DNA from 3 places in the Corynebacterium tardum genome. Region 3 is predicted to be linked to each of the others. Evidence: riboswitches for the same ligand, from Rfam matches in the RefSeq annotation. Region 3 holds a riboswitch; each other region holds the start of a gene.
What was found. Region 3 has a riboswitch for thiamine pyrophosphate ahead of ACLI1P_RS02045 (ECF transporter S component). Riboswitches for the same ligand answer to the same signal wherever they lie in the genome.

Region 1: it holds a riboswitch for thiamine pyrophosphate, as region 3 does, so the genes downstream of both, ACLI1P_RS06755 (bifunctional hydroxymethylpyrimidine kinase/phosphomethylpyrimidine kinase) here and ACLI1P_RS02045 (ECF transporter S component) in region 3, are expected to answer to the same signal.
Region 2: it holds a riboswitch for thiamine pyrophosphate, as region 3 does, so the genes downstream of both, thiC (phosphomethylpyrimidine synthase ThiC) here and ACLI1P_RS02045 (ECF transporter S component) in region 3, are expected to answer to the same signal.

What each region holds. Positions count from the first base shown of each region.
Region 1 is NZ_CP177104.1:1,404,959-1,411,109, forward strand. Features, by position in the region: gene ACLI1P_RS06745 (YceI family protein) at 1-293, shown strand, start outside; gene ACLI1P_RS06750 (hypothetical protein) at 299-463, shown strand; gene ACLI1P_RS06755 (bifunctional hydroxymethylpyrimidine kinase/phosphomethylpyrimidine kinase) at 479-2,014, opposite strand; TPP riboswitch at 2,014-2,113, opposite strand; gene ACLI1P_RS06760 (Dyp-type peroxidase) at 2,199-3,104, opposite strand; gene ACLI1P_RS06765 (MFS transporter) at 3,702-5,075, shown strand; gene ACLI1P_RS06770 (FAD-binding and (Fe-S)-binding domain-containing protein) at 5,382-6,151, shown strand, end outside.
Region 2 is NZ_CP177104.1:1,716,611-1,722,761, reverse strand. Features, by position in the region: gene thiO (glycine oxidase ThiO) at 1-1,039, opposite strand, end outside; gene ACLI1P_RS08285 (thiamine phosphate synthase) at 1,036-1,689, opposite strand; gene thiC (phosphomethylpyrimidine synthase ThiC) at 1,682-3,460, opposite strand; TPP riboswitch at 3,456-3,570, opposite strand; gene rplS (50S ribosomal protein L19) at 3,745-4,089, shown strand; gene lepB (signal peptidase I) at 4,321-5,016, shown strand; gene lepB (signal peptidase I) at 4,994-5,707, shown strand; gene ACLI1P_RS08260 (ribonuclease HII) at 5,712-6,151, shown strand, end outside.
Region 3 is NZ_CP177104.1:426,675-432,825, reverse strand. Features, by position in the region: gene ACLI1P_RS02050 (ABC transporter ATP-binding protein) at 1-1,208, opposite strand, end outside; gene ACLI1P_RS02045 (ECF transporter S component) at 1,312-1,938, opposite strand; TPP riboswitch at 1,927-2,088, opposite strand; gene ACLI1P_RS02040 (hypothetical protein) at 2,763-6,151, opposite strand, start outside.

The DNA of each region.
Region 1 (6,151 bases), 980 kb from region 3:
AAGTAGACGAGTTCCCAGTGGCGACGTTTACGCTGACCGAGCCGGCGGACCTCTCCGCAGTACCTGACGACGGCTCCGCGGCCACCGTCTCGCTCACTGGTGACCTCACCATCCATGGCGAGACAAAGCAGGTGACCAATGATTTCCAGGTGGTACGCGACGCAGACACCGTCGTGCTGGGCGGCGACATTCCGCTCAACCGTCTCGATTACGGCGTGGAAACCCCGGAGATGATCGCGGCCAAGATCTCCGAGGTCGGTGCGGTCAACGTCCGCGTGACTCTCCAGAAGTAGCGACGATGGGCTACCGCCGCCTGATCCCCGCCCTGTGGGTGCGCCTCGTCGTCCTCATTGCCTTTGGTATCTTTGTCCTCACGCAGGACATGCCGTGGCTCGCGGCCCTCGCCGTGGTGCTGGGGCTTTTAACGATAGGCCAGCTCGTGGCCGCCTACCGCCAGCGCTAAGATCGCCGCGGGGCACTAGAAGCGCCGGTCCGCCTGGTCGAAGAAATCCACCTCGTGGATGCAGGCGCTGATGTAGGCGCGCTCGGCGCGGGATCGCGTTTCTTCGTCCGCCCGCGCCAGGGCTTGCTCCACAATCTCCAGGCTGCGTCGAACGCTGCCCAGGAAGTCCTCACCGCCGTAGACCTTAAGCCACGCGTGGTAGGGGTGGTCTTCCGAATCGTGCTCTGCCAAATAGAGGCCCACCTCCGCGTACAGCCAGTAGCAGGGGAGCACCGATGCCGCTGCCACCACGTAGTCATCGGTGTGGGTGCAGCGGATCAGAAAGTCGGTATAGGCGCTGGTGACTCGCGACGGCGCCGAGGAGACCCTTCCCTGGAGCCAGGTGCGGTGGAGCTCTGCTTCTTCTGCGAGGCAGCCATAGGCGCTTTCTGCCCAGTGGAGCTGTTCTTCGGTGCTCGGCGCCAGGCTAGCCAGCCGTGCCAAGGCCTTCGAGTAGGACGACAAGTACTGGGCGTCCTGATCGAGGTAGAAGGAAAACGCCGACTCATCCAGGGCACCGGATCCTAAGTCCTCGATGAAGGGCAGAGCCACGATAGCGTCCCACTGCGCCGCCGCGATGTTCCAGAGGCGCTGGGTGTGCGGGCCGGCTGCGGCCACGCGGGGCTGCGCCGCCTGTGCCTCTTCCTTGAGCGGGCCGGCGAGGTGGGGTAGCGGCACCGCGGAGGCTGCCCGCATGAGACGCTGGGCGCGATGGAAGTGGTCGACGGGGCCGTGACCAGTGCCGACGCGGAGCGCATCGGCGTGTGCAATGGCCTCATGCAACCACTGCGTGGACCACTCCAGGGCAGCCGCAGCATCGTCGCCGGCGCCCAGCCGCGTGGCCAGCGCCGAGGACAACGAGCAGCCGGTGCCGTGAGTGTTCTTGGTGTCCACGCGAGTCGATTGCACCCGGTGCACCTGACCGTCTGGGGCCACCACGGCGTTATCAGCACACCGCGAGTTCAAGTGACCGCCCTTGACCACAACGGCGGTGCCGGCCTCGCGCGCCCACGTCGTAGCGGTAGCAATGGCCTCGTCCAAACTGCGGGCTTCCTCGGTCTGAGTGAGCACCGCCAGTTCCTTGAGGTTCGGTGTGATGACATCCGCGCGGCGGCACAGCTCGCGCACGGCTTGCTCTGCCTCTTTTTCCAAGAGGCGGTCACCGCTGGTAGCAACCATGACAGGGTCAAGGACAACTGGAACGGACGGATCGAGGCCGTCGAGGAACTCCGCCACCACGTGGGTAATGCTGGCGTCAGCCAGCATGCCGATCTTCACCGCATCAATGGCCACGTCATCGCGAACGGAGTCCAGCTGCTCGCGGAGAAAGTCCACCGGCGGGACATGGACGCTGCGCACGCCCTGGGTATTTTGCGCCACCAGGGCGGTCACCACGGACATTCCATATCCGCCCGCGGCGGCAATGGCCTTCAAATCAGCCTGAATTCCCGCCCCGCCGGTTGGATCGGTGCCGGCAATAGACAGGACACGGGGGTAGGCGCCGCGCGCCACAAAGTCGTTCACAACTATCCCTTCGCTAGTGCTAACTAAGTGCAGGTTCAATGGGTCTATATCTCAGCCACACCACGTGCGGCACCCCATGTTGTGAGCCACAGCCTAACAAAGACGCACAGGTAGCGTGGGCACAATGCCCAGATTGTCTACTTCCGTGCGCCGCAGGGACTTAGTCTGGTAGCTAGTGTGGGAGCTCGTCGAAGCTATCCATCAGCTCCGCGCTGGGCACGAAGAAGTTGGTGCCGGTCAGCGCCGTGGAGAAGTCAAGGATGCGGTCGTAGTTGCCTTCCGGATCGCCGATGAACATGTTGCGCAGGCGCTGGTTGATGTGCTCCGGATCCTTGGCGTAGGCGATGAAGTACGTTCCCATTTCACCCGCGGCGAAGGAGCCAAAGACCATGTTCTCGCGGTAGATATCCTCATCCAAGTCATTGAGCGCCACGTGCGAGTTCGATGGCTTCGTCTCCTCATCCAGCTCAATATCGTCAGCCTTGGTGCGGCCGATCACGCGTTCTTGTTCCTCGGTGCTCAGCTGATTCCACGCGGCCAAGTCATGAATATATTTCTGTACCGTGACATAAGATCCGCGTGGGTAGTCAGCATCGTCTTCCAACAAAACCACGCCCAGGGCTTCATCGTCGAACGGGTTAGCCGTTCCGTCCACAAAACCCAAAAGGTCGCGCTGATCCAGGTACTTGAATCCTTGCGTCTCATCGACGACCGTGGCGTGCGCGCCCAGCTGGTCCAGCACGTGGCGAGCCATCTCGTGGCACAGGTCGTAGGAGTTGGCGCGGAAATGCAGGAGGATATCGCCAGGCGTGGCGGGCGCATCGTGCGCGGCGTGGATAGCCTCGAAGTCTTTGAGAAGGCTCGGGCGCGGAGCGCTAGTTAGACGCGACCACATGGAGGCACCGATGCCGACCACAGTATATAGATTTCCGTCATTGTGACGGAATTGCACCGACTTGTAGGTGCCGGTAAATCCGGTCAACATATCCCGAGTTGCCTGTTCGCCGCCGGGGGCGATGTTCAGGACAAGAAAGAGAGCTGCGCGAGAAGGTTTGTCTACAACGTGTTGAATAGGCATAACTCCCAGACTAGCGCCGCGAGCCACGCCCGCGCTGACGACACCCGCTCACCGGTGCGCGCCGCTAGGCGGATACCGCTGGATAGCACACCGACACGCGGCAAGCGCCCGCGCGGCATAGATATAAGGAACGGGGCCCAGGCGGACAGCGCGGCACTGACAGTATGCCAAAGCCGGGTGGAGTAAGCCGCCGCCGCAAGTGTCAGCATATGTAATTGTCCGATAATGTACATTATGTCAGATTATATGGACGCCCCACACCTCCACCGTGCCCGTCCGAATCACCTCATATGCCACACCTTGAGTCCTGACCCATGGTTCCCGGCAATGTCTAGAGCGCGCTTGTCGACGCCTCCATGTCTACCGACGTGCGCCGGTCGGCACGACGTCGACAAGCACTCGGCCCAACGCCAGTCTCAACGCCAGCTTCAGCGCCCACTCCAGGACCCACTCCAAGGCCACACCCTCGTCCCAGACAGTGAAACCTCGACACTCTGTGAATGTTTCACGTTGTGGGACTTGTATTCCAAACAGTGAAACGATAGGATTCCTTCCACAACCAATCAACCTATTGAAATCCCCAAGGAGGCTGCTCCGATGACTGCAGTGGACACCGCGCCGCAGACTCAATCAGTTCCCGCGCCTGCAGAGCTCACCCCACGAGACCGCGTGCGCGTGGCCGTGGCGTCAACTATCGGCACCACCATCGAGTTCTACGACTTTTACATTTATGCCACCGCCGCCGTGGCGGTGTTCCCGTTCCTCTTCTTCCCTAAGACGGATGACCCGACGGTAACGCTGCTGCAGTCCTTCGCCACTTTCGGACTTGCCTTTATCGCTCGCCCGCTGGGCTCCGTGGTCTTCGGCCACTTCGGCGACCGCATCGGCCGCAAGGCCACTCTGGTGGGCGCGCTGCTCACCATGGGTATCGCCACCTTCTGCATCGGCCTGCTACCTACCTATCAGACCGCCGGAATCATCGCCCCGGCGTTGCTGGCACTGATGCGCTTCTGCCAGGGCTTGGGCCTGGGCGGCGAATGGTCGGGTGCGGCGCTGCTGGCCTCCGAAACCGCCAAGGACGGCAAGCGCGCGTTTGCCGCAATGTGGCCGCAGTTCGGCGCACCATTCGGATTCCTGTTGGCCAACGGCTTGTTCCTGTTACTGGTTGCGACCATGGACTACACCCGCGGGGATACTACCGGCGCCTTCATGCAGTGGGGCTGGCGCCTGCCCTTCCTGTTCTCTGCCGTCATGGTTCTCATCGGCCTGTATGTGCGCTTGCGCTTGGAGGAAACTCCGGTCTTCCAGAAGGCCGTGACCCAGGGCAAGAAGGCCAAGACCCCAATGGTGGAAGCCTTCAAGACCTCCTGGAAGCCGATGATCATCGGAACCTTCGTCATGCTCTCCTGCTACACCCTGTTCTACCTGGTCACTACGTGGATCCTCTCCTACGGCATTGGTGATAAGGCCCAGGGCCTCGGCCTGGGCATCCCGTACCTGGAGTTCCTAGAGATTCAGCTCATTTCCATCTTCATGTTCATCGTCGGCATCCCGGTCTCCTCCATGCTGTCTGATAAGTACGGGCGCAAGCCGGTGCTCATCGTGACCTCCGTGGTGATGATCGCCTTCGGCTTCAGCTTCCCGCTCTTCCTGGGGCTGGACGTCGCTGACCGCAACTCGGTCCTGTGCTTCCTGCTGGTCGGCATGTTCTGCATGGGCCTCATCTTCGGACCGATGTCCGCAGTCCTGCCAGAGCTCTTCCCCACCAACGTGCGCTACACGGGTTCTGGAATTGCCTACAACGTCTCCTCCATTCTCGGCGCCGCCGTCGCCCCGTTCGTCGCGACCTGGCTGGTGAGCACCTTTAACGTCAACTACGTCGGCTACTACTTGGTGGCAGTCTGCGTGGTCTCTCTCATTGCCATCCTGGTGATGAAGGAGCTCAAGGACCAGGACCTCAGCGAGGTCTAAGCCGCACAGCGCTCTCCCCTATTCTCTCCCCCGATCCACTCGATTCAACCTCCCACGCCTTCCGGCCCTGGGAGGCCTTCGCCGTTTTTCAACGCCCAGTACACCCGAACGGGGTGCGATCCCGCTCGCTGAAAAGAAGCCGCCCAGAATTGGGAACATAGTTACTGTCGCGCGATAGATTAGAGGTATGTCTAAGCTCCTCAGCCCCGATTCCTCTCACTTTCCCGCCCAGCGGACGCTACGAGCCAGGCCGACGCGGTACCCGCACGCTACCGCCACGGCTCCCCCGCTGACCTCGTTGCGGACATGGAAGCCATCGTCGGCGCAGACAATGTCCATGGACGTTTGACGGACCTCGTCCGCTTCTCCTCCGACGCCGGCCCGTACCGGGCCATTCCCAACATCGTGGTCTCGCCGCGCAACGCCGCGGACCTGGCAGAGCTGATGAAGTACTGCGAGACAAACCGCCGGCACATGACCTTCCGTGCGGCCGGCACCTCGCTCAATGGTCAGGCGATGGGTGATGACATCCTGGTTGATGTCAAAACGAACTTCACCGGCATGGAGGTCCGCGACGGCGGCCGCGCCTTGTGGTCCCGGCCTGGCGTCATTCTGGGCGATGCCCAGGCGGTGCTCTCCCGCCACGGCTTCATGCTAGGGCCCGACCCAGGGTCGACCTCGGTGTGCACCATCGGCGGCGTGCTGGCGGATAACTCCGGCGGCATGCGCTGTTCCCTGGAGCGCGATAGCTACCACTGCGTCGAAGAGCTCACCTTCGTCCTCCCCTCAGGCACCATCGTGAACACTGCCCATGGCGACGCCGCCTTCCGTGCTCAGGAACCGGAACTTCACGCCCAGCTCCTGGATTTCCGCGATAGGCTGCGCGCCAACACGGAGATGGTGGAGTTTCTGCGCACCAAGTTCTCCATCCGCAACACCAACGGTCTGCGCATCGATGCCTTCCTGGATGAGGACGAGCCAGTCCACATTCTCAAGCGCCTGCTCGTCGGCTCTGAGGGCATCTTCGGAGCCATCACGGAGTCCGTTATTCGCACCGTGAAGCTGCCGCGTGTGAA
Region 2 (6,151 bases), 1.3 Mb from region 3:
GCAGGATTCCGTGGCGGAAATAGCCGGTGGATATGACGAGCTTAGCGCCCACGCGGCCGAGATAGGGCAGGTCATCCGGCGTGCCGGGGCGCGCGCCCGCGCTGGCCTCGAGGAATTCGCACTCCTCGACGGCGGGGAGGAGCCGGATGGCGTCGCGCAGCAGGGCGTAGACCCCGCCGGCCTGGGCGGAGGCCAGGGAATCTTCCCGGGTGGTGGCTCCGATGGCCAGGGTGCCATCGTGGCGCGGAATAAGGTAGACGGGGCGGTCCTCCACGAAACCGCGGACCACGCGGTTCAGCAGCGGGCGAAGGTGCTCTGGCACACCCAGGCGCAGGATATCGCCGTAGACCGGGCGCAGCTGCAGGGGAGAGCGCTCTAGCCCTGCCGATTGTGCCCATTCGACGTCGCGCGCGCCCAGGCCGGCGGCCAACACGACGTCATCGGCGTGGAACTCGCCGGTGGGGGTGCGCACGACGCCGTGTTCGGCATCGATGGCGTGGGCGGGCGTGCGGAAAAAGCGAACGCCGAGTTTCTGGGCTGCGCTTAGGAGTGCGGCCGCCCACTGGCGGGGAAAGACCTGGGTGTCGCCCGGGATGCTCACAGCACCTGCTAGCCGCGGGGAGAGAAGCGGTTCGGCGCGGCGGGCCTCGCGCACGGTGATGCGCTCGACCTCCATGCCGTGGAGAGATTGATAATCAGCTAGCTCAGTAAGGTGCTGGGCATCTGTGCGGTCGGCGGCGACGACGAGCGTGCCCTCATCGCGGTAGCCGGTGGGGACGTCCGTGTGGGAAGCAACGAGGTCGATGAGCTCGGGATACCACGTGCCGGAAGCACGCATTAGCGGAAAGAGCGGATCCTGCTGGTAGACCACCTCGGCTGTCGGGGCGAGCATGCCGCCGGCGAAGTGTGTGGCGCCGAAGGCCGGCTCGGGGTCGAGCACGGTGACCGCGTGGCCACGGGAGGCAAGCTCCACCGCGGTGGCCAGGCCCACCACGCCGGCGCCGACGACGATGACGGTGGAGTCAGATGCAGTACTCATCGCGCACCTTCATCGAAGCCGGAAAGGAGCTCGCGGCAGTAGGCCTCCGGGTCGTCTGCATGCATGATGCCACGCACGACCGCGAGGCCGGCCACGCCCGTGGCCGCGAGAGCTGCGGCATCGTCGGCGGTGACATCCCCGATGGCCACGAGCGGGACCCGGGAGAGCTCGACCAGCTCCGGATAGGCGTTAAGCCCCAGGGGCGGGCGGCCGGAATCCTTCGTCGGGGTAGCCCGGAACGGGCCGCACCCGATGTAGTCAATGAGGTCAGCAACCTCGTTGGCTTTCTCGACGAGCTCGCGGGTACCCGTGGTGAGCCCGATAATCGCGTCCGGCCCGAGGAGCGCGCGGGCCTGCTCGACGGGGAGATCATCCTGGCCAAGGTGCACGCCGTGGACCGGCTCGCCGTCGTGGCGTAGGGCGAGGGCGACGTCCACGCGGTCGTCGATAAGCACACGCGTTGCCGGGTTCGCCGCTGCCACCGCGCGGGCGACGTCCCGGCCCAGCAGGTAGAGATCGCGCGCGGAAATCGGCTTCGAGCGCACCTGCACGATGCCCGCCCCGCCCCGGGCCGCCGCCGCAGCGATGCGCACGATATCCGCAGGGGAGTCCGCAGTGCCGGTGACGAAGTAGCAGCGAAGATCAGGCATGGACCCCGTCTTCCTCGTGGTAGAGCTGCGAGCCCTGCGCCTTGAACTCCTCCGACTTGCGCTCCTCGCCCGCGCGGGCCGCGGCGACGACGTCGGGGTCGATGGAGCCTTGCCCCGGGAAGCTGGGCATGCCGAGGGAATCGGAGAACGTATCCCGAATGTCCTGGCTGATGCGCATGGAGCAGAACTTCGGGCCACACATGGAGCAGAAGTGGGCGGTCTTCGCCGGCTCCGCGGGCAGGGTTTCATCGTGGTAAGCCTGCGCGGTGTCCGGATCCAGTGAGAGCGCGAACTGGTCGTGCCAACGGAACTCGAAGCGGGCCTTGCTCATCGCGTCGTCCCAGGCGCGCGCACCCGGGTGGCCCTTCGCCACGTCGGCGGCATGGGCGGCGAGCTTGTAGGTAATAACGCCGGTCTTGACGTCATCGCGGTTGGGCAGGCCCAGGTGCTCCTTGGGGGTGACGTAGCACAGCATGGCCGTGCCTCCCATGGCGATGTTCGCCGCGCCGATGGCGGAGGTGATGTGGTCGTAGCCCGGCGCGATGTCGGTGACCAGCGGGCCCAGCGTGTAGAAGGGGGCTTCCGAGGCCCACTCCTGCTCCAGCTCGTTGTTCTCCTGAATCATGTTGAGCGGCACGTGGCCGGGGCCCTCCACCATGACCTGGACGTCGTAGTCCCAGGCGCGCCGGGTGAGCTCGCCAATGGTCTTGAGCTCGGCGAACTGGGCGGTGTCGTTGGCATCCGCCAAAGAACCCGGGCGCAGGCCATCACCGAGGGAGAAGGCGACGTCGTAGCGCGCGAAAATCTCGCACAGCTCATCAAAGTTCTCGTAGAGGAAGGACTCCTTGTGGTGCGCCAGGCACCAGCCAGCCATAATCGAACCGCCGCGGGAGACGATTCCGGTGACGCGCTCGGTGGTCAGCGGCACGTAGGGCAGCAGCACGCCGGCGTGGATGGTCATGTAGTCCACGCCCTGCTCGCACTGCTCGATGACGGTATCCCGGAAGACTTCCCAGGTGAGGTCCTCGGCTACGCCGTTTACCTTCTCCAGGGCCTGGTAGATGGGCACGGTGCCGATCGGGACCGGGGAGTTGCGCAGAATCCACTCGCGGGTGGTGTGGATGTCATCGCCGGTGGAGAGGTCCATGACCGTGTCCGCGCCCCAGCGCGTGGCCCAGCGCAGCTTGGAGACTTCCTCGGCAATGGAGGAGGTCACCGCGGAGTTGCCAATGTTGGCGTTGATCTTGGTGAGGAAGTTGCGGCCGATGATCATTGGCTCGGATTCCGGGTGGTTGACGTTGTTGGGCAGGATGGCGCGCCCGCGCGCGATTTCGGAGCGCACGAACTCCGGGTCGCAGTGCTCGCGCAGGGCTACGAACTGCATCTCCTTGGTGATGATGCCCTGGCGCGCGTAGTGCATCTGGGTAACCCGCTTGCCCTCCTGAGAGCGTAATGGCTGGCGGCGCTCACCTTTCCACTCCTGGGAGGCGGCGCCGCGGCGCTCGGCGGAGCGGCCGTCATCGGCCAAGTTGCGGGCGCGGCCGGCGTAGGTCTCCACGTCGCCACGCTCTGCAATCCACTCTGCGCGCAAGGCCGGCAGGCCCACCTCGGGCTCGCACTCCGGGCCGCGCGTGCGGTAGACGCGGAATGGCTCGTTGGGGCCGGTGGGGGAATCATCCAGCTGGATTTCGGTTTCCGGAACCTCCAGTCCGTTCTCCCGGATGGGGGAGTAGGAGTGCTTGGGATGGATCTCATTGTGGGTAGCCGTCATGGCTGCTCCTCTCTTCCTTCGCTGGTGCTAACCAGACAGGTTCGAACGGTGCAGGCGCGGTGTCAGCGCCACTCTCAGCCCACTTCCTGTGGGCACCCGTGGGGTGTATCAGTGCGTAAACCACCATAGAATGCTCACCGCAGCCGTGTCAGGCGTTTGGGCAATTTGGCCGGTGGGGGCGGGGTATGGAAAGATAGCGATGTTCTATGTAACAGGCACGAACCGGTCAGCCGCCACAAGGTGGCGCCAGGGTCCTCTGTCTTAAACTGAAAAGGAAACATTCAATGGCAAACCTCATTGACAAGGTTGACGCAGCACAGCTGCGCGACGATATCCCGTCCTTCCGCCCGGGCGATACCCTTGACGTTAACGTCAAGGTCATCGAGGGCACCACCGAGCGTACCCAGCTCTTCAAGGGTGTCTGCATCCGCCGCCAGGGCTCCGGCATCCGCGAGACCTTCACCGTGCGTAAGGTCTCCTTCGGCATCGGCGTGGAGCGTACCTTCCCGGTTCACTCCCCGAACATCGCCTCCATCGAGGTTGCTCGCCGCGGCCGCGTTCGCCGTGCGAAGCTGTACTACCTGCGCGACCTGCGCGGTAAGAAGGCCCGCATCAAGGAGCGCCGCTAGTCTTTCGGCGCCCTCGCCAAGCCCCCTGTTCTCCTCCTGCTGGCTCTAGTGGGAGGGAGCAGGGGGCTTTTTCGTGCGCCGCGCGCGGTGAGCAGAAGGCGGATTGCTAGGATTTAGCCCGTGGAAAAAGACAACGACATTACTGAAGGTGCCCAGCCTGCCGTCGAGGAGACGGTGGGGGACACGGGGGCGTCGGCAAGCGCGGCGGCTCCTGCCAAGGAAAAGAAGCAGATGCCGTGGCTGCTGGAAACAGCGCTCGTGGTGGTCTGCGTGCTCGCCGTGGTGGGCGTGTTCCAGAACTTCGTGGGCCGGCAGTATGTCATCCCTTCGGGCTCTATGGAGCCGACCCTGCATGGCTGCACGGGCTGCACCAACGACCGCATCTTTACGGAGAAGGTCTCCTATTACGGGGATAAGGGCCCGGAGCCTGGCGACGTCGTCGTGTTCAAAGGAACCCCGGATTGGGACACCAACTGGGTGTCGCCGCGCTCCTCGAATCCGGTGATTCACCACATCCAGGACGCGTTGAGCTACGTTTCTCTCACCCCGCCGGACGAGAACACTCTGGTCAAGCGTGTTATCGCCACGGGCGGGCAGACCGTGTCCTGCCAGGAAGGCGACCCGGCTGTCATGGTGGACGGCAAGCCCATTGACCAAGACTACGTCCAGAACCCGCCGACCTACCGCGTGGACGAGTCCACCGGTTCTAACGCCTGCGGTGGCGCCTACTTCGGCCCGGTGACCGTCCCGGAGGACAACATCTGGGTCATGGGTGATAACCGCACGGCCTCGGCGGATTCGCGCTACCACATGCAGGATGAGTACCAGGGCACCATCCCGGTGGAGAATGTCCGCGGCAAGGTGATGTTCGTGTTCTTCCCCTTCAACCGCATCGGTGGGGTCGATGACCTGGACATCCAGTCCTAAGGCCCGCCCGCGCGCGCGGGATTTCCTCCCCGCGCTCCTTCTCACTTTTGTTCTCCTGGCACTGATCCAGGCCTTCGTGGGGCGGCTCTACCTCATCCCGTCCTCCTCCATGGAGCCCACCCTGCATGGCTGCCCTGGGTGCAGCAATGACCGCATCGTGGTGCAGAAGGTGAGCTACTACTTCTCCCCGCCGCAGCCCGGGGACGTGGTGGTCTTTAGCGGACCGGAATCGTGGAATACCTCCTTCGAGGTCTCCCGCTCCCGCAACGTGCTGGTGCGCGGCGTGCAGAACCTGGGCGCGGTGGTGGGTCTGGTGCCCAACGGCGAGAACATTCTGGTCAAGCGCGTCATCGCCACGGCAGGCCAGACGGTGTCCTGCGAGGAGGGCGATCCGTCCGTCATGGTGGATGGCCGGCCTATCAACCAGGATTTCGTGCTCGACCCGCCGGAGATCCCCATCGATGACCGCGCCGGCTCTGTGGCCTGCGGGGGCGCCTACTTTGGCCCCGTGACGGTGCCGGAGGGCCACCTCTGGGTCATGGGGGACAACCGGACCAATTCCCTGGATTCGCGCGCGCACCTGGGGGATAAGGAGCAGGGCACGGTGCCTCTCGACGCCGTGCGGGGCCGAGTGGAGGCCGTCGTGCTGCCGCTTAGCCGCCTGCAGAGCGTCGACCGCGCGGAGCTGTAGCCGCATGCGCAGGTTGAAGCAGAAGCGCACCTATGAGGTGGCGCTGGATAAGGCCGGTCTGGGGCCCGTGGTCGGCGTCGACGAGGCCGGGCGGGGCGCGTGCTGCGGTCCGGTGACTATAGGGGCCTGCATCCTGCCCCAGCGTATCCTCCCGGAGCTCGACCGCCTGGATGATTCGAAGAAGCTCAGCCCCGCCGCGCGGGAGAAGCTGGAGCCAGTCATCAAGAAGCGCGCGGTGGCGTGGGCGGTGGTGCACATCGATGCGCAAGACGTGGACACTTTTGGCATCCAGCACGCCAACCTGTCCGGCATGCGCCGGGCGGTGGCGCAGCTGGCGGTGCGGCCGGGCTATGTGCTTACCGACGCCCTCCGGGTCCCCGGCATCCCCGCCCCGCAACTGCCGATCATCGGTGGCGACGCCGCGGCGCGGTGCATCGCGGCTGC
Region 3 (6,151 bases):
ACGGACAGGCGGCGCTTCTCCCCGCCGGACAAGGTGAAGGGGTTGGCGTTGAGGAGGTGGGAGAGCCGGAGGGCGTCGACAAGCTCCGCAATGTGCGCTTCCGGAACCTCGCGGCGCATGACCTTCGGGCCCACGCGCAGCTCCTCCGCCACGGTGCGGGCGACGAACTGGTGCTCGGGGTTCTGGAAGACGAAGCCGATGCGATCAGCCAGCTGACGGGACTTCCACTGCAGCGGCGAGCCCTTGAGGCCGCGGCGCACGAAGTCCGCCACGCCAATCTCGCCCGACTCCGCCGGCAACAGCCCGGCCACCGTCATCATCCACGTGGTCTTGCCCGCACCATTTGGCCCGGTGAGCACCGTGGATGCGCCCCGCGGCAGGCTAAAGCTGCGCGGCGGCCCGAAGCGCGTGACCAGGTCCGTACTCCACAGGGCGGGTTCACGGCCCACGCCCGCGCCCCGCGCCGACGGGAGATCCGCCACCGTGCGCTCAGCCACGACCTCAGCGAGCGGCCCGTCCGCCACGATGCGCCCATCCTTGAGCTCCACCGCACGGTCGAGCACCCCGTGCCACGCCGCGTGCTGGTGCTCCACCACGACGAGTGTGGCACCCGTGCGCTCCGCCATGGCGGCTACTGCCTCGATGACCTCGCGGGCACCCTCCGGATCGAGGTTGGCTGTGGGCTCATCCAGCAGCACCACGCCCGCGCCCATGGCAATGACGCCCGCCAGGGCAAGGCGCTGCTTCTGTCCGCCGGAGAGCTGCGCGGTGGGAAAATCCAGGTCGACGTACGGACCGACCATATCCAGGGCCGCGCCGACGCGCCGCCAGATCTCCTCGCGCGGGTAGGCCAGGTTCTCGCAGCCAAAAGCCACGTCATCTCCAACCCTGGCAGCAATGACCTGGGAGTCCGGGTCCTGGAGCACCAGACCCACCGGGATGGTCCGGCCGGGCTGTTCTACCTGCCCGTGGGAGTCCTCCAGCAGGATTTCGCCGACACGAGTACCTTCATCGTCCCCGCCCAGCACGCCGGCGATGGCGGCGAGCAGCGTGGACTTTCCGGAGCCGGAGTCGCCGCACAGCAGCACCTTCTCCCCCGGCTCGATGGTCAGATCAATATCCGCCAGCGCCGGCGCGGTGCGCCCAGCGTGCGTCCAGCCGTACCCGCGGGCAGAAATCCGCGTAGCACCGGCAACAAAATTCTCCATAGGCTTAAGGCACAGGGGGGTTACAGTCACGCGTAGGCCCAAGGGGATTGGCCTACCCGTGACAAAGGAGTGAAAGGAAAATACAGGGAATGCGGGGCGACGCCTACACGGTGTGCTGTTCTCGGCCCACCGCAAAGCGGTCCAGCGCGCCGGTCTTCGCCAGCGCCTTGACCACGAAGAAGCCCACGGCTCCGGCCAGAATCGCTCCGGAGATGCTCAGGGTAATGAAGTAGATGATGTTGAACTGCAGCGTCTTGCCCAGGTTTCCGGAAGTAAACAGCTCCAGGACGAATGCGCCCCAGCCGGCCGCCATGCCGCCGAGCATGGCTACCCCCAACCCGAAGCGGCGGTAGAGGAAGATAGCGAGGACGATCTCCACACCGATGCCCTGCGCGATGCCGGAGTACACAGTACTAATACTCCACTGCGAGCCCAGCAGGGTGGAGACAACCGCGGCAATCAACTCCACGTACAGCGCCGCACCCGGCTTGCGGATAACCAGCCCGCCGATCACACCACCGATGAGCCAGATACCCGTGGCGATTCCGCCCAGACCCGGCGTGAGCGCGTCCATGGCCTGGAACCAGGCGTAGCCCACCGTGTTCCACACAAAGAACACGAGGCCACAGGCCACACCGAGCACGGATGCCACCACGATGTCCACGATGCGCCAGTTCAGGCTGCGCTGCGGCGTGGCACCTGCGGCACCGGTAGTAGATACAGAATTCATTTTTCCTCCCTCTCGCCGGCATTACCCGGATCAGGTTCGACGGTTCACCGCTCCCGCGGCGTCTCAGCCTCCCCTAACACCCCTCGTGCCCGCATGCGCAGCCGCGCACACAGCACAAAGCGTTCAGGAAAAGCACCCGTGACGTTAAAATTGATTGGCTGCACCGCCTCCCCAAGGAAAGCCGACAGCCAGTGAAAGAACACTTCGAAAAAGCATCCACAGCTTAGCAAGCGCCCGCGCGCCCACACCACTCAGTATTCGCGTCCGCCCAGCAACAGCCACCGCTCCCCGCAGCCTAACGAGACTACCGATACGCATGTGCTTGCCGACGTCTACCGGGACCAGCCCAACTCCCCCACTTCTAGCGACCCGGGACCAGCCCCGAACGCCAGAAAACTGCGCAGTGCCCCGTCGCGTCCTCTGACCTACGCGACGGGGCACTCTGAGACCGGTTCTAAGTGCGCCGGCCACCAAGGGAACTCTCGTGTAGTGCTTAAGGAAAGGAAAAGCTTCTCGAAAGCCCCAAGTCTGTATTGAAATATCGTTACTGTATTTCAGCAGAATTAACTCTATGCAAATTATTCTTCGAGAGGATAACAGAACGGTTACGCGTTAGGAAAGTAGCATATGCTCTTCCCCTACGCGAACCGTCCCTACTCAAACAGTGAGAGGCAGTAGTTAAAGGCCATAGTGTGCAGCCCCCGCCGCCACAGCAACGCCGTGACTGCGGAACTACTGGAAATCCCTTCGACTTTAAGGAGCGGGAAGATAACGCCCTTCCCGAACGGCGGCGCCATCACAGGTGGCGCAGCCTGTTGCTCCTCTTACTTGGAAGAACCCTCAGAGGAACCGTCCGAAGAACCAGCACCCGGGGTGCAGGCATCAGCGATGAGGCCGATAGCCAGCGCACCAGCAGCAATCAGGGCGATGGAGCTAGCGTTCAGACCGAAGCGCTTGAGCTGAGTGTCGAACGCAGCAGCCTGACCAGCCAGCGGGCCCTGGAAGATGCCAGCCTGCTTCTGCAGCTGGGTGTTCAGCGCCTGAATCTGTGCATCAATCGGTGCCACGAACTCCTTCAGACCCGGAATGTTGAGCTGGGAAGCCAGACCAACCGGGATGAGGAACAGCAGCGGGATACCAGCGCCCAGGCCGGTAGCCAAGCAACGCTCACCAATCTTGGAGGACAGGCTCTCGTCACCCTCGTCGTCACCAGCGGCGGCGCCGGTGCCGGTGTTGTCCTTCGGCTCGGTGATCTCGATGTCGATGTCACCGACCTTTTTGCCGTCCTTGTCCTTGACCTCAACGGTGGCGTTCTGGGCCTTGGTGCCCTCCGGGACGGTCACAGAAATCTCGCCGGTCTCCGGGTCAACAGTGACCTCGGCACCGTCGATAGCCTTGCCGTTCTCACCGATGACCTCACCAGTCATGCCCTCGGTCGGGTTCTTGACCGTGTCATCCAGCTCGTGGGACTCACCGTCAGCAACAACCTTGTCGGTGGTGGAACCAGCGTCGATGGACGGCTTCTCGGCAGCGTCATCCGGCTTCTCCGTCAGGTCAGCAACACCGTTGTCGTTCTTGTCGGTGATGGTCTTGGAGTTCTCATCCGACTCGTCAGCATTCTTGATGCCGTCATCGTCGGAGTCCTCCTGACCGTCCTCAACACCGTTGCCGTCGGAATCCTTCTTCTCCGGATTCAGGCCAGCAGCCTTCTCATCCTCATTGTTGACGCCATCGCCATCAATGTCGGTGTCCTCGGAATCCGGGATGCCGTCGCCGTCGGTGTCCTTCTCCGTCAGGTCAGCAACACCGTTGCCGTCCTTATCGGTGATCTTGTCAGAATCAGCGTCAGACTCCTCAGCGTTGGTCTTGCCATCGCCATCGTTGTCTTCCTCGCCGTCCTTGGTGCCGTCACCATCAGAATCCGGGTTCTTCGGATCCAGGCCAGCAGCCTCTTCATCCTTATCGTTGACACCGTCATTGTCATCGTCGGTGTCCTCGGAATCCGGGATGCCGTCACCGTCAGTATCCTTCGGCGCAACTTCTTCGGTGTCAGTCTCACGGATATCCGGGGTGCCGTTCGGCCCCTCGCCATTACCATTGACGCCCTTGTCGGTTACGCCCGGGTTACCCAGGCCGTCGTTGTCGGTGTCGTCAGCGCGACCATCTTCCGGAACATCGGACTCCTCAGCGTTGGACTTACCGTCCTTGTCGTAGTCCTCTTCACCGTCAGACTTGCCATCACCATCAGAGTCGGTCTTCAGCGGGTCAGTGCCGATTTCCTTCTCGTCATCGTTGTTGACACCGTCGCCGTCAGCATCAGCATCATCCTTGTTCTCGATGCCGTCGCCGTCCTTGTCACCGGTCGGACCATCCTCGTTGTCCTCATCAATCAGGTCGGCCTTCTTATCGCCGTCCTTATCGGTGATCTTGTCGGAATCAGCGTCAGACTCCTCAGCGTTGGTCTTGCCATCGCCATCGGCGTCCTCGTCGCCGTCCTTCGTGCCGTCACCATCAGAATCCGGGTTCTTCGGATCCAGGCCAGCAGCCTCTTCATCCTTATCGTTGACACCATCGTTGTCATCGTCGGTGTCCTCAGAATCCGGGATGCCGTCACCATCGGTATCCTTCGGGCCTTCCGGAGTGGTCGGGTTGGTACCCGGCTCTTCGGTCTTATCCGAGTTGTTGTCGTCCTGGCCCTTCTTGTGACCATTAACCGGAACCTCAACCACGGCCTTACCACCATCAAGATCCGGATCCTCAACAGTCACGGTAATCGGACCATCAACATCCTCACCCGGAGTAACAACAACATTGCCGTTGTCATCAATCTTGGCCGGAACGTCCTTACCGTCCTCATCCTTAGCAGACACCTTCGTGTCATCATCACGGTTAGAAACCTTGATGCCAGAATCCTGCTCATCAGCAGTCGGCTCAACCGGCTTCACACCGGAATCATCAACAGAGGTAGCCGGAGCCTTATCCGAGTTGTTGTCGTCCTGGCCCTTCTTGTGACCATTAACCGGAACCTCAACCACGGCCTTACCACCATCAAGATCCGGATCCTCAACAGTCACGGTAATCGGACCATCAACATCCTCACCCGGAGTAACAACAACATTGCCGTTGTCATCAATCTTGGCCGGAACGTCCTTACCGTCCTCATCCTTAGCAGACACCTTCGTGTCATCATCACGGTTAGAAACCTTGATGCCAGAATCCTGCTCATCAGCAGTCGGCTCAACCGGCTTCACGCCAGAATCATCAACAGAGGTCTTCAGAGACACGATAAACGAGTCTGCTGACGCCTCGTTTCCATTGGAAATCAGAACTGCGTGGAATACCTCGCCGTCCTTCGCGTCGGAAGGAACTTCAAACGTTGCACAGTCGCCCGGTTCGGACACGGAGGCTACATCGCAGGACTTCAAGGCGTCACCCTTGGAGTTCCTCCACTCGATAACGTTGTCGACCTCACCGAGGCGACCACTCAGCTCAAGCTTGGCCGTTGCACCGGGGGCAGCCGGCTTATCAGTCATGTCGAAGTTGGTGATGTCAAGAGAAGCTTCTCGGAGGGCAATAGCCGCGAAGTTTACGTTGTATGCGTAGTTCCTGTACACGAGCGGGTCAGAAGTCGGTGCCCAAGCCAAGTTCTTGCGCGGGTTCGTAAACACAGGCTGAGTAAACGACGAGTAGGTGGAGATAACGTCGCCGTTTGCATCAGTCACCCACATGTAGAGGTTGTCAGGATCGTAGTCCTCACCGAGGTCGATGGTGTACTTACCATCCTCGTTAACAACCGCGTAGCCCGTCTTTGCAAGATTGTTCTTATCCTGCAGCATCTCCTTGGTAGCAGATGCGCGCTGCTCAGCCGGGAGGCTCCAAATCTCATTATTTCGCTGAATTCCAGCGTCGCTCAGCACAGAGGCCCAAACGGTCGAGCCCGAAGCAACCGGATCCTTCGCATTCTTGGTTGCACCGGACAGAAGCTGATTTTCAAGGTTTCGGTCCGTCTCAAGCCAAACCTGGCCGGAGATTTTACCAGGGGAAACGATTGCCGGAGCGACGAACTCGTCTTCCGTGGTTTCGACCAAGTTGTCAGACTTCACATAGTCATTCGGCGCTTCGTAGAACCAAATACCCGTCTTTGCAGTGTTCGAAGCGGTGCCTGCACTACCCGGGAAGTCTCCGAGGCCCTCACCCGAACCCCTTCCGTAAG